One region of the Planococcus alkaliphilus genome, then DNA from elsewhere that is predicted to be linked to it. Evidence: riboswitches for the same ligand, from Rfam matches in the RefSeq annotation. Region 1 holds a riboswitch; the other holds the start of a gene.

What was found. A riboswitch is a leader RNA that binds a small molecule or an ion and turns the genes downstream of it on or off. The one in region 1 is predicted to bind FMN.
Region 2: it holds a riboswitch for FMN, as region 1 does, so the genes downstream of both, ribE (riboflavin synthase) here and AC2EXB_RS11580 (ECF transporter S component) in region 1, are expected to answer to the same signal.

What each region holds. Positions count from the first base shown of each region.
Region 1 is NZ_CM168060.1:2,152,639-2,156,850, reverse strand. It holds gene sigX (RNA polymerase sigma factor SigX) at 1-291, shown strand, start outside; gene AC2EXB_RS11585 (hypothetical protein) at 281-1,483, shown strand; FMN riboswitch at 1,574-1,707, shown strand; gene AC2EXB_RS11580 (ECF transporter S component) at 1,854-2,435, shown strand; gene AC2EXB_RS11575 (ferredoxin) at 2,550-2,801, opposite strand; gene AC2EXB_RS11570 (YpbB family protein) at 2,908-3,933, shown strand; gene AC2EXB_RS11565 (RecQ family ATP-dependent DNA helicase) at 3,930-4,212, shown strand, end outside.
Region 2 is NZ_CM168060.1:3,164,209-3,168,420, forward strand. It holds gene AC2EXB_RS16470 (DUF421 domain-containing protein) at 1-334, opposite strand, end outside; gene ribH (6,7-dimethyl-8-ribityllumazine synthase) at 568-1,041, opposite strand; partial or broken gene ribB (3,4-dihydroxy-2-butanone-4-phosphate synthase) at 1,111-1,722, opposite strand; gene ribE (riboflavin synthase) at 1,737-2,366, opposite strand; FMN riboswitch at 2,669-2,899, opposite strand; gene AC2EXB_RS16490 (CHY zinc finger protein) at 2,988-3,314, shown strand; gene AC2EXB_RS16495 (GNAT family N-acetyltransferase) at 3,368-3,865, opposite strand; gene AC2EXB_RS16500 (metallophosphoesterase) at 3,983-4,212, opposite strand, start outside.

The sequences.
Region 1 (4,212 bases):
ATGGAACATTTCGATTGGGAAACCCAACAATTGGTTTCCCCGGAGAAAATACCGGAAGAAGTTTCGTTATTGAATGAAGATAAGATTTTGCTGTATAAAACTTTGGATTTGTGTACAGGCGATCAGAAAATGGTCATCATTATGCGCTTTTTCCAAGATTTATCGATCGCTGAAACGGCGGAAGTCCTCGGCTGGACCGAAGGCAAAGTAAAGACGACGCAACACCGTGCCATTAAGTCGCTCCGTGAAAAATTATCCTCTATGGAAGGGGGAGAAGCGCATGCCGAATAAGCAATGGGACGATGACCAGATTGAAAGTATGCTGAGGGAGTTCCCGCAGATTAAAGACGAACGGTCTAAAGAAGAAGTTTATATGCGGTTAAACCAGGCATCGCCTGTGAAGAAAAAACCAAAGCGGTGGCTGCCATTTTTGGTCGCGGCTTTGGCATTTATCACGGTTGGCGTTTTAATCGCCTCCATTATCAGCCAAAATGGCATGAATAGCGCATCTGATTCCAGCGGTTCGGAAAGTTCAAAAGATGAAGCGGTCACATCAGATGCAAACAATGTAAACGAACAGGCTATACCGGAAGCGGAAAGTTCGGAGGGAGCTAATTCGATCGAAAGTTTTGGTGTAGAAGAAAGCGGAGAAGCTGCCGGAACACAGGCAATATATGAAGATGATTTGAACGGCAACACGCTGTTTACGATCGGATTGAATGAAAATGCATTTGTTATTCCGGTGTCTTTCTTAATTCCAAACGAACAGATTGCTCAGGATTTTTCACAGGCGAGCCCTTCATCCATTGATATGTATAACCGCTATGCGGGCAAATTGGATGAGCAGGCTTTAGGATTTGATGAGTACCATCCTTTGCTTGGCGAGCTTTCTGAAAATGGCAGAGTGGCAGAACACGTGCTGCCGGCCGATCATCAATACGATATGGCCTCGGCAAGCATTGAAGTCTACACAAGAACCCTCCAGGAAACATTTAAAGATATGGATGAAATTCGCGTAATCGATGAGCAAGGGAATCCAGCTGAATTCGATCAGGTAGGAGCTATGGAGCCGATTCTAACAGCACCGGAAAAGCATGCCTACTATTCTTATACAGCTGCTGACGGCAATGTCTATTCTGTACCCGATTATGGAATGGTCTATGAGTCTGCTTCTGATGCGCTAGCTGCACTTGAAAATTCACCGAATGATTTTCTCGAAAGCTCCATTTTGCAGGATGTGGAATATGAAGTTGTAGAAAATGATGAATCGATAACAATCAATTTTTCTGAGCCGCTGGATTTCAGTAGCTTCAATGAGCAGGCCGTTCGGAAAATGATTGAGAATTTTTCGTTGACTGCGAAATCGTTCGAAAAACCGGTTGAATTAGCGGGGATGGCGCAAAACGAATGGCAGGAGTTTAATTTCCAGGAGCCGCTTCCTGTACCGGAAGCGCCCAACGAACTTCAATGGCCGCTAAATTAAAAGAAAAAATAAATAAAAAGGCATAATGTGAAGCATTTATGTTTACATTATGCCTTTTTTCTACTAATATTAGGACATAACAAAATATCGATTCATCTTCGGGGCAGGGTGCAATTCCCTACCGGCGGTAATTGGACAGCAGTCCTTAAGCCCGCGAGCCGTAAAACGCAGGATTTGGTGAGATTCCAAAGCCGACAGTATAGTCTGGATGGGAGAAGGTGAAGGTGCGGACGTGTATCGTTTACATATAAACGGAATGCTATTTTAAGTGTGCCTTTTCTCCCTTAAGTGAAGTTTGCTTAAGGGGTTTTTTATGTAGCAGCATAGTCCAAGCCTTTCTTCTGGTGAATCACGACAAGGAGAGAGGAATATGAAGAACAAAAAATTACAATCCATGATTGTAATCGGAATGTTGAGCAGTATTTCATTTATTTTGATGCTTTTTAACTTTCCATTACCAGCATTACCCGCATTTTTGAAAGTTGATTTCAGTGATGTGCCGGCTTTGATCGCCGCAATCACAATGGGGCCGGTTGCCGGAATCCTAGTAGCGTTTTTCAAAAACGTACTGGACTGGCTATTTGCAGGAAGCCCGACAGGAGTGCCAGTCGGCCATCTGGCAAACTTTGCGACCAGCATTCTGTTCATTACACCCGTTTATGTGATTTACCGCAGAATTGCTTCTAAAAAAGGAATGATCATCGGGTTAACTGCTGGAACATTGTCCATGGCTATCGGTATGAGCCTCTTGAATTATTTGGTTTTCTTGCCGATGTACACTTACTTCTTAAATATGCCGGCTGAAACAGGCAATGCCCTATTCGGCACAATCGTGCTCGGTATCCTGCCTTTCAATCTGATTAAAGGAATTGCACTTGCTGCTGTTGTCTTATTGATCTTCAATAGCATGTACTCCTGGATTGAAAAACAGCGGCTTTATTACGAATCATAAATTTAAAAAAGCAGGGAAGCCATTGACCGAAGCTTGCGAGGTCAGTGGCTTCCCTGCTTTTTTCCTGCAAAAAAACGCATGCAAGGCAAAAGCCTTACATGCGCGTAGTTATAATCAGTCTTCGTATTTTAATGGATTGCCTTCAAACGGGGCATCCGCAACTTTAATGGAGTCAGTTGGGCAGCCTTCGAATGCATCTTCCATGTCTTCTTCCAATTCGTCTGGAACTTGCTCAGTCCCCATGTTATCATCTAGAATAACGAACGCAATTCCTTCGTCGTCGTAGTCATAAATGTCAGGTGCAGCAGCTCCGCAAGCGCCGCAAGCGATACATGTATCCTTATCGACAATGGTATACTTAGCCATAATTATTTTCCTCTCCTTTATCTCCGAACAAGTTCAGTTATACTATCGTATTCATTCTAAAGGTGTTTGTGAAGATTTTCAACCAAAAACGCTAGGGGGACCGCTCTTGTTATTTGATGAACTCGTAATTGCCATCATGAAAACCATAAATCTGGAGCGGACATTATCAGCTCCTTATCACATCATTAAAGGGAAAAAGTCAGGCCAAACAATTCAAGATGTCGGTTATTATAAATTGCATCCTTATTTTGGCTTGATGCCAAAGTTGGAGAAAAAGGTCTATGATCAAGCAGTAAAAGGTTTGATCAACAAAAAATACATACGCTTCAATGAAGACGTCATTGATTTGACTGAGCAAGCATTGACCCTTCCGCTGCCCACTACCAGCTTAAACGGCTGGAAGTACAGAGGGAATGAGATGATTTTCTTCAATCGCCTGTCTTTGGTGATCCAGACTCTTTCCCATACGAGCCAATCGATCAATAAATTCGATCCAATCGACAATTCTGAGGACATCCAAGGATGGGTGAAAAGGTATTTAAAGGCCATCCATTTCCGTGACTTGGAATCCGTCACTAAGTTAAAGGCGGAAATTCTCGATAGCCTTCAAGCCCTTGAAGTAAGCGATGGCCATAAAAACGCGCTGATGCAGCGTTTAAGCGGTTTCGGATGGGGCGGGCTTACTTGGGAGCAAATCGCAGATATCCAAGGGATATATGTCTTAGATGCCCGATTAGCCGTGATTGAAAGCTTGCATGCTTGGCTGGAAACGATAGAAGAAAAGCGGCATCCCTTATTAAATGGAATGAAAGAAAATATTGTCGAATTATCCTCTTTGACAGAATCCACGAGAAGAACGGAAAAGCTATTCAAAGAAGGATACTCACTGAATGAAATCTCTTCAATCCGGCAATTGAAAACCAGTACCATTGAAGATCATTTTGTTGAACTTGCCATGAACGATCCGCTATTTGATTACTCGGCGTTTTTAAGCCCGGAATTGTATAGGGAAATTACGGATATCAGCAAAGCTGAACAGACAAAAAGATTACGGAATATAAAAGACAAAATCCCAGCTGCCAGTTATTTTCAAATTCGCCTAGCTTTAGCTATAAAGGAGGAAGTGAAATGAAACTGGAAGAATTGCTCTATCAAACATACGGTTACACATCTTTTCGGCCTGGCCAAAAAGAAATCATCGAACAAGTGGTGGCGGGGAATGATGTGATCGCTTTACTGCCTACTGGAATGGGCAAATCAATGTGCTACCAATTGCCGGCTTATCTGCTGCCTGGAAGTGTTCTGATTGTGTCGCCGCTCTTGTCGCTAATGCAAGACCAAGTCGCCCAATTGAAAAAAATGGGTGAAAAATCAGTGGTCGCCCTCAATTCATTTTTAAAGCGGGAAGACA
Region 2 (4,212 bases), 1.0 Mb from region 1:
AATGATTCTTATTCAATTCTTTGATATTGAATTCTCCATCGCGGATTAAAATAGAGGATTCTCCTTTTAGCAAGACGCGAATCCGATCGTACTTCTGAGATAGTTTTTCAATAGTGAAAAGCATAGCACCCCATACCGCTACCGCAAACCACACATGCAAACTTGAAACTTTGTCATCGTAGATGCTTTCTTCTAAAATACCGCCCAATACAATCGAATAGATAAAATCAAAAGGCGTCAGCTGGGACATTTCCTTTTTGCCCAGCAGCCGGGTAACCACCAATAAAGCGATCAATCCAAAAAATAACTTTGTGCCAATATCGACATAAGCCATTGCCTTGACCTCCATTCAATAGTCTCTTACCATCCCCTTTCCCCTTATTTAGTTTCCTAAGCTATTTCAAAACCAGTCTTGACTACAAAAAAACTCCGGAGCAAAAGCTCCGGAGCCTATATAGGTTGAACTAAATTAATTGTAGTGCGATGAAATCGCTCCAGGCGAACGCGAGCCCGCGGCAAGCGCAGCTGTTTTGCGTAATATCGACAGGGAAAAGTTATTAGTTCAACTTATATAGATGACAATTTTTTCATCAAGTTAGCCATTTCAATCGCGCCTGCAGCCGATTCCCAGCCCTTATTCCCAGCTTTTGTGCCAGCCCGTTCAATCGCCTGTTCAATCGAATCGGTCGTCAAGACGCCGAAGATGACCGGAATTCCTGCGTTGTCACTAACTCTAGAAACTCCTTTCGCTGCTTCACTGCAGACATAGTCAAAATGGGGCGTTGCGCCGCGAATAACCGTTCCGAGCGTGATAATCGCATCGTACTTTCCGCTTTGCGCCATTTTCTTCGCTGCAAGCGGAATTTCGAAAGCACCCGGTACCCAAGCAACCGCTACATCATCTTCATTCACTCCGTGGCGCTTTAGCGCATCTTCTGCGCCGCTCAGCAATTTGCTTGTAATGAACTCGTTAAAGCGCCCCACCACTATTCCGATCCGCAATCCTTCACCATTCAAATAACCTTCGTAATGTACAGCCATTCTATCTACTCCTTTTTAATATCAGCAATCGCTAATGTAAATTTTTTATCGCACTCAGCATATTTTTTAAATGGCCATTTCGCGTTCTTTGCGATATGCAACCAATGATTCAATCGTCAAAATTCCCAGCCCTAAGCGTTCGGCCACTTCCTGTAAATCATCGACACGCGCCATCGTACCATCTGGTTTCAAGATTTCGCATATGACGCCAGCCGGAACAGAACCGGCGAGTTTCGCTAAATCCACTGCCGCTTCAGTATGTCCGGTACGGGTAAGCACCCCGCCGCTTTTGGCAATCAACGGGAATACATGGCCGGGCCGGTTAAAGTCGCGCGCTTGCGCCGATGGATCCGCCAAACTTTTAATCGTATGGGAACGTTCAAAGGCACTGATGCCGGTTGTCGTTTCTTTATGGTCAATGCTGATCGTAAATGCAGTTCCAAACTCATCTGTGTTTTCATCCGTCATCAAGGGCATGTTTAATCGAGCCGCAATTGATTCGTCAATCGGAGCACAGATTAAGCCTCTTCCTTCGGCAGCCATTAAATTGATGATTTCAGGTGTAGCAAATTCAGCCAAGGCAATAAAGTCACCTTCATTCTCACGGTTTTCATCATCAATCACAATCACAGCTTTTCCTGCTTTCAAATCACTCACGGCTTCTTCAACTTTATAGAACAAGACTTCCACCTCCATTAGAATCCATTTTCAGCTAACCAATTACGCGTCATTTTAGGCGCAGTCTGTTGAATTCGCTCTGTATATTTCGCGAGCAAATCGCATTCGATATTTACTTGTGCACCGATTCCTTTATTGCCAAGCACTGAATCTTCTTGGGTCGTCGGAATTAAGGAGATGATAATCGACCGAGCTCCTAATCCGAAAATAGTCAAAGAAGTCCCATCAATTGCAACCGAACCTTTATTCATCATGTATTTCATCAATGCGGGCTCTATCTCAATTTCTTTTGTCCAAGCATTCGCTTCTTTTCTAACAGCTCGAATCTTGCCGACCCCATCAATATGGCCGCTGACGAAATGGCCGCCAAATCGTCCATTTGCCGGCATCGCCCGTTCTAAATTAACGGGTGAACCGCTTGCCAGCTCTTTTAGCGCCGAAGATTTGAAAGTCTCTGGAATGACATCGGCAGTAAATGACTGATGGGCAAAACTTGAAACCGTCAGGCAGACTCCGTTGACCGCTATACTGTCGCCCCGCTTCATATCTTCTAAAATCAACGAACAGGAAATCACCAGTTCCAATGATTGCGATTTGGACTGAACGGAAGAGATCTTTCCGACTTCTTCTACAATCCCGGTAAACAAATGCATCACGCTCCTCTTTTAACGCTTGGCCATACGCTGGCCTATTTTTGTGCATACCAAAAAAACACCTGTATTTCTGATATGCTGGGTTCTTTGGTGTCAGAGACACCCTTTCGATGTTGCTAAATTGGATTCTTTCCACCAAGGGGCTGTCGGGTGGCAAGGAAAGGAAAAACAAGAGAGGGTAAAATACACTTTTTAATCGGCACCGTAAAAAGCGTACACTAAATAAGCTTCATTTCTTGGCTGCGAAATGAAAATGTAAGCTATTTATAAAAAAAGTGCATAACAAAATAAGCCTTCAAATTCTTCTCCCATCCAGACTTTCACTGTCGGTGCCGGATTTTCACCAGCTCCACCGCTTTTCAACGACAGCAAACGTGCATGTCCGAAACCGGCGAATGCCGGAGCTGGGCGATGCAAAAACTCAGGCGGGGATGCCTGCAGCTTACATTTGCTTAAAGATCGGGTCACGGACTTACAGTTTCCTGCTCACCGCCGGTAAGGAATTTCACCTTGCCCCGAAGAATTTGATTCGATTATTTGTCGTTATAAGGGTAACATAATTAAAAGAGGAATCCGATTATATTGAAAATTTTTTTGAAAAAAGGGGTGAAAAGAATGACACACGAAATGACTGTAAAAGGATTGGATGTAGACCCCGAAACCCGCTGTCGGCATTACCATTCAGAAGTAGACCGCATTGCCATTAAATTTTATTGCTGCGGAATCTACTACCCTTGCTTTGAATGCCATCAAGCGGTCGGATGCGGCCAACATCAAGTATGGCCTTTGGAGCTTTTTCATGAAAAAGCGATTCTTTGCGGCAGCTGCGGCTACGAATTGAGTATTACGGAGTATTTGGAATGCCGTTCTGAATGCCCGTCTTGTAATTCTTCCTTTAATCCTGGATGCAGTTTGCATAAACATTTATACTTCGCTGCATAAAAAAGGGCTGTCCGGTAAGTCGTTATTCGACTTGTGGACAGCCCTTCTTTTTATCAAGCACTTTCAGTGGCTTGTTCAACTCTTAGACACATAACAATTTGCTCACCTTTTGAACGCATCAAGCGCCGGCCGGTATCCTCAAATCCGGCTTTCTCATAAACCCGCTGCGCCGCAAGATTCCGCGCATTCACACCGAGCACAATTTCATCAAATTGCGGATATTCTTTTCTTATAAATTCCGGGAGGGCGTAAATTGAGCCTGTAGCGATTCCCCTGCCTTGGAATTTAGGGTTTACTGAATAGCCGCGAAGCAATAAAGCCCTGGGATTATTGGAGTATTTTTTTCGGTCATCGGATTCATCAAGCTCGAAAAATCCAGCCACTTCATCACGCGCTTTGATGATGATTAAATGCTTTAGCGGATTTTCCGCATCCCGTTCAATGATGTCTTGGGGAAGACCGGTAAATTCAAGCTGATCGGATGGCAAGTCATACGTGACAGCCACTTTTGATGAGTAAGGATGAAGCGATACTTCTTTCTTTTTTATCATGACAAACGCCTCCTTGCTGCTCATGGAATTCCATTTTCAATCCGATTATAGCACGCTTTTATTTGATGGAGTTTTCAATAATGTAAAGTTTGGAATTCCGGCAAAATAGGGCAAGCACTAAGCTTTCTCCAAAGTGACCACGATAATTTCCGGCAAATTGAAAATCCGTACCGGGAAACCGCTATTGCCTAGACCGCGGCTTAAGACCAGTCGCGTCGACTGTTCTTCGAAAATCCCTTTTGTCATGGTCGGGAACCATCCTTGACCCGGTGCAAATAAGCCGCCAAGGCCTGGGAAACGGATCTGACCGCCATGCGCATGCCCTGCAAATACTAAGTCAATTTCTT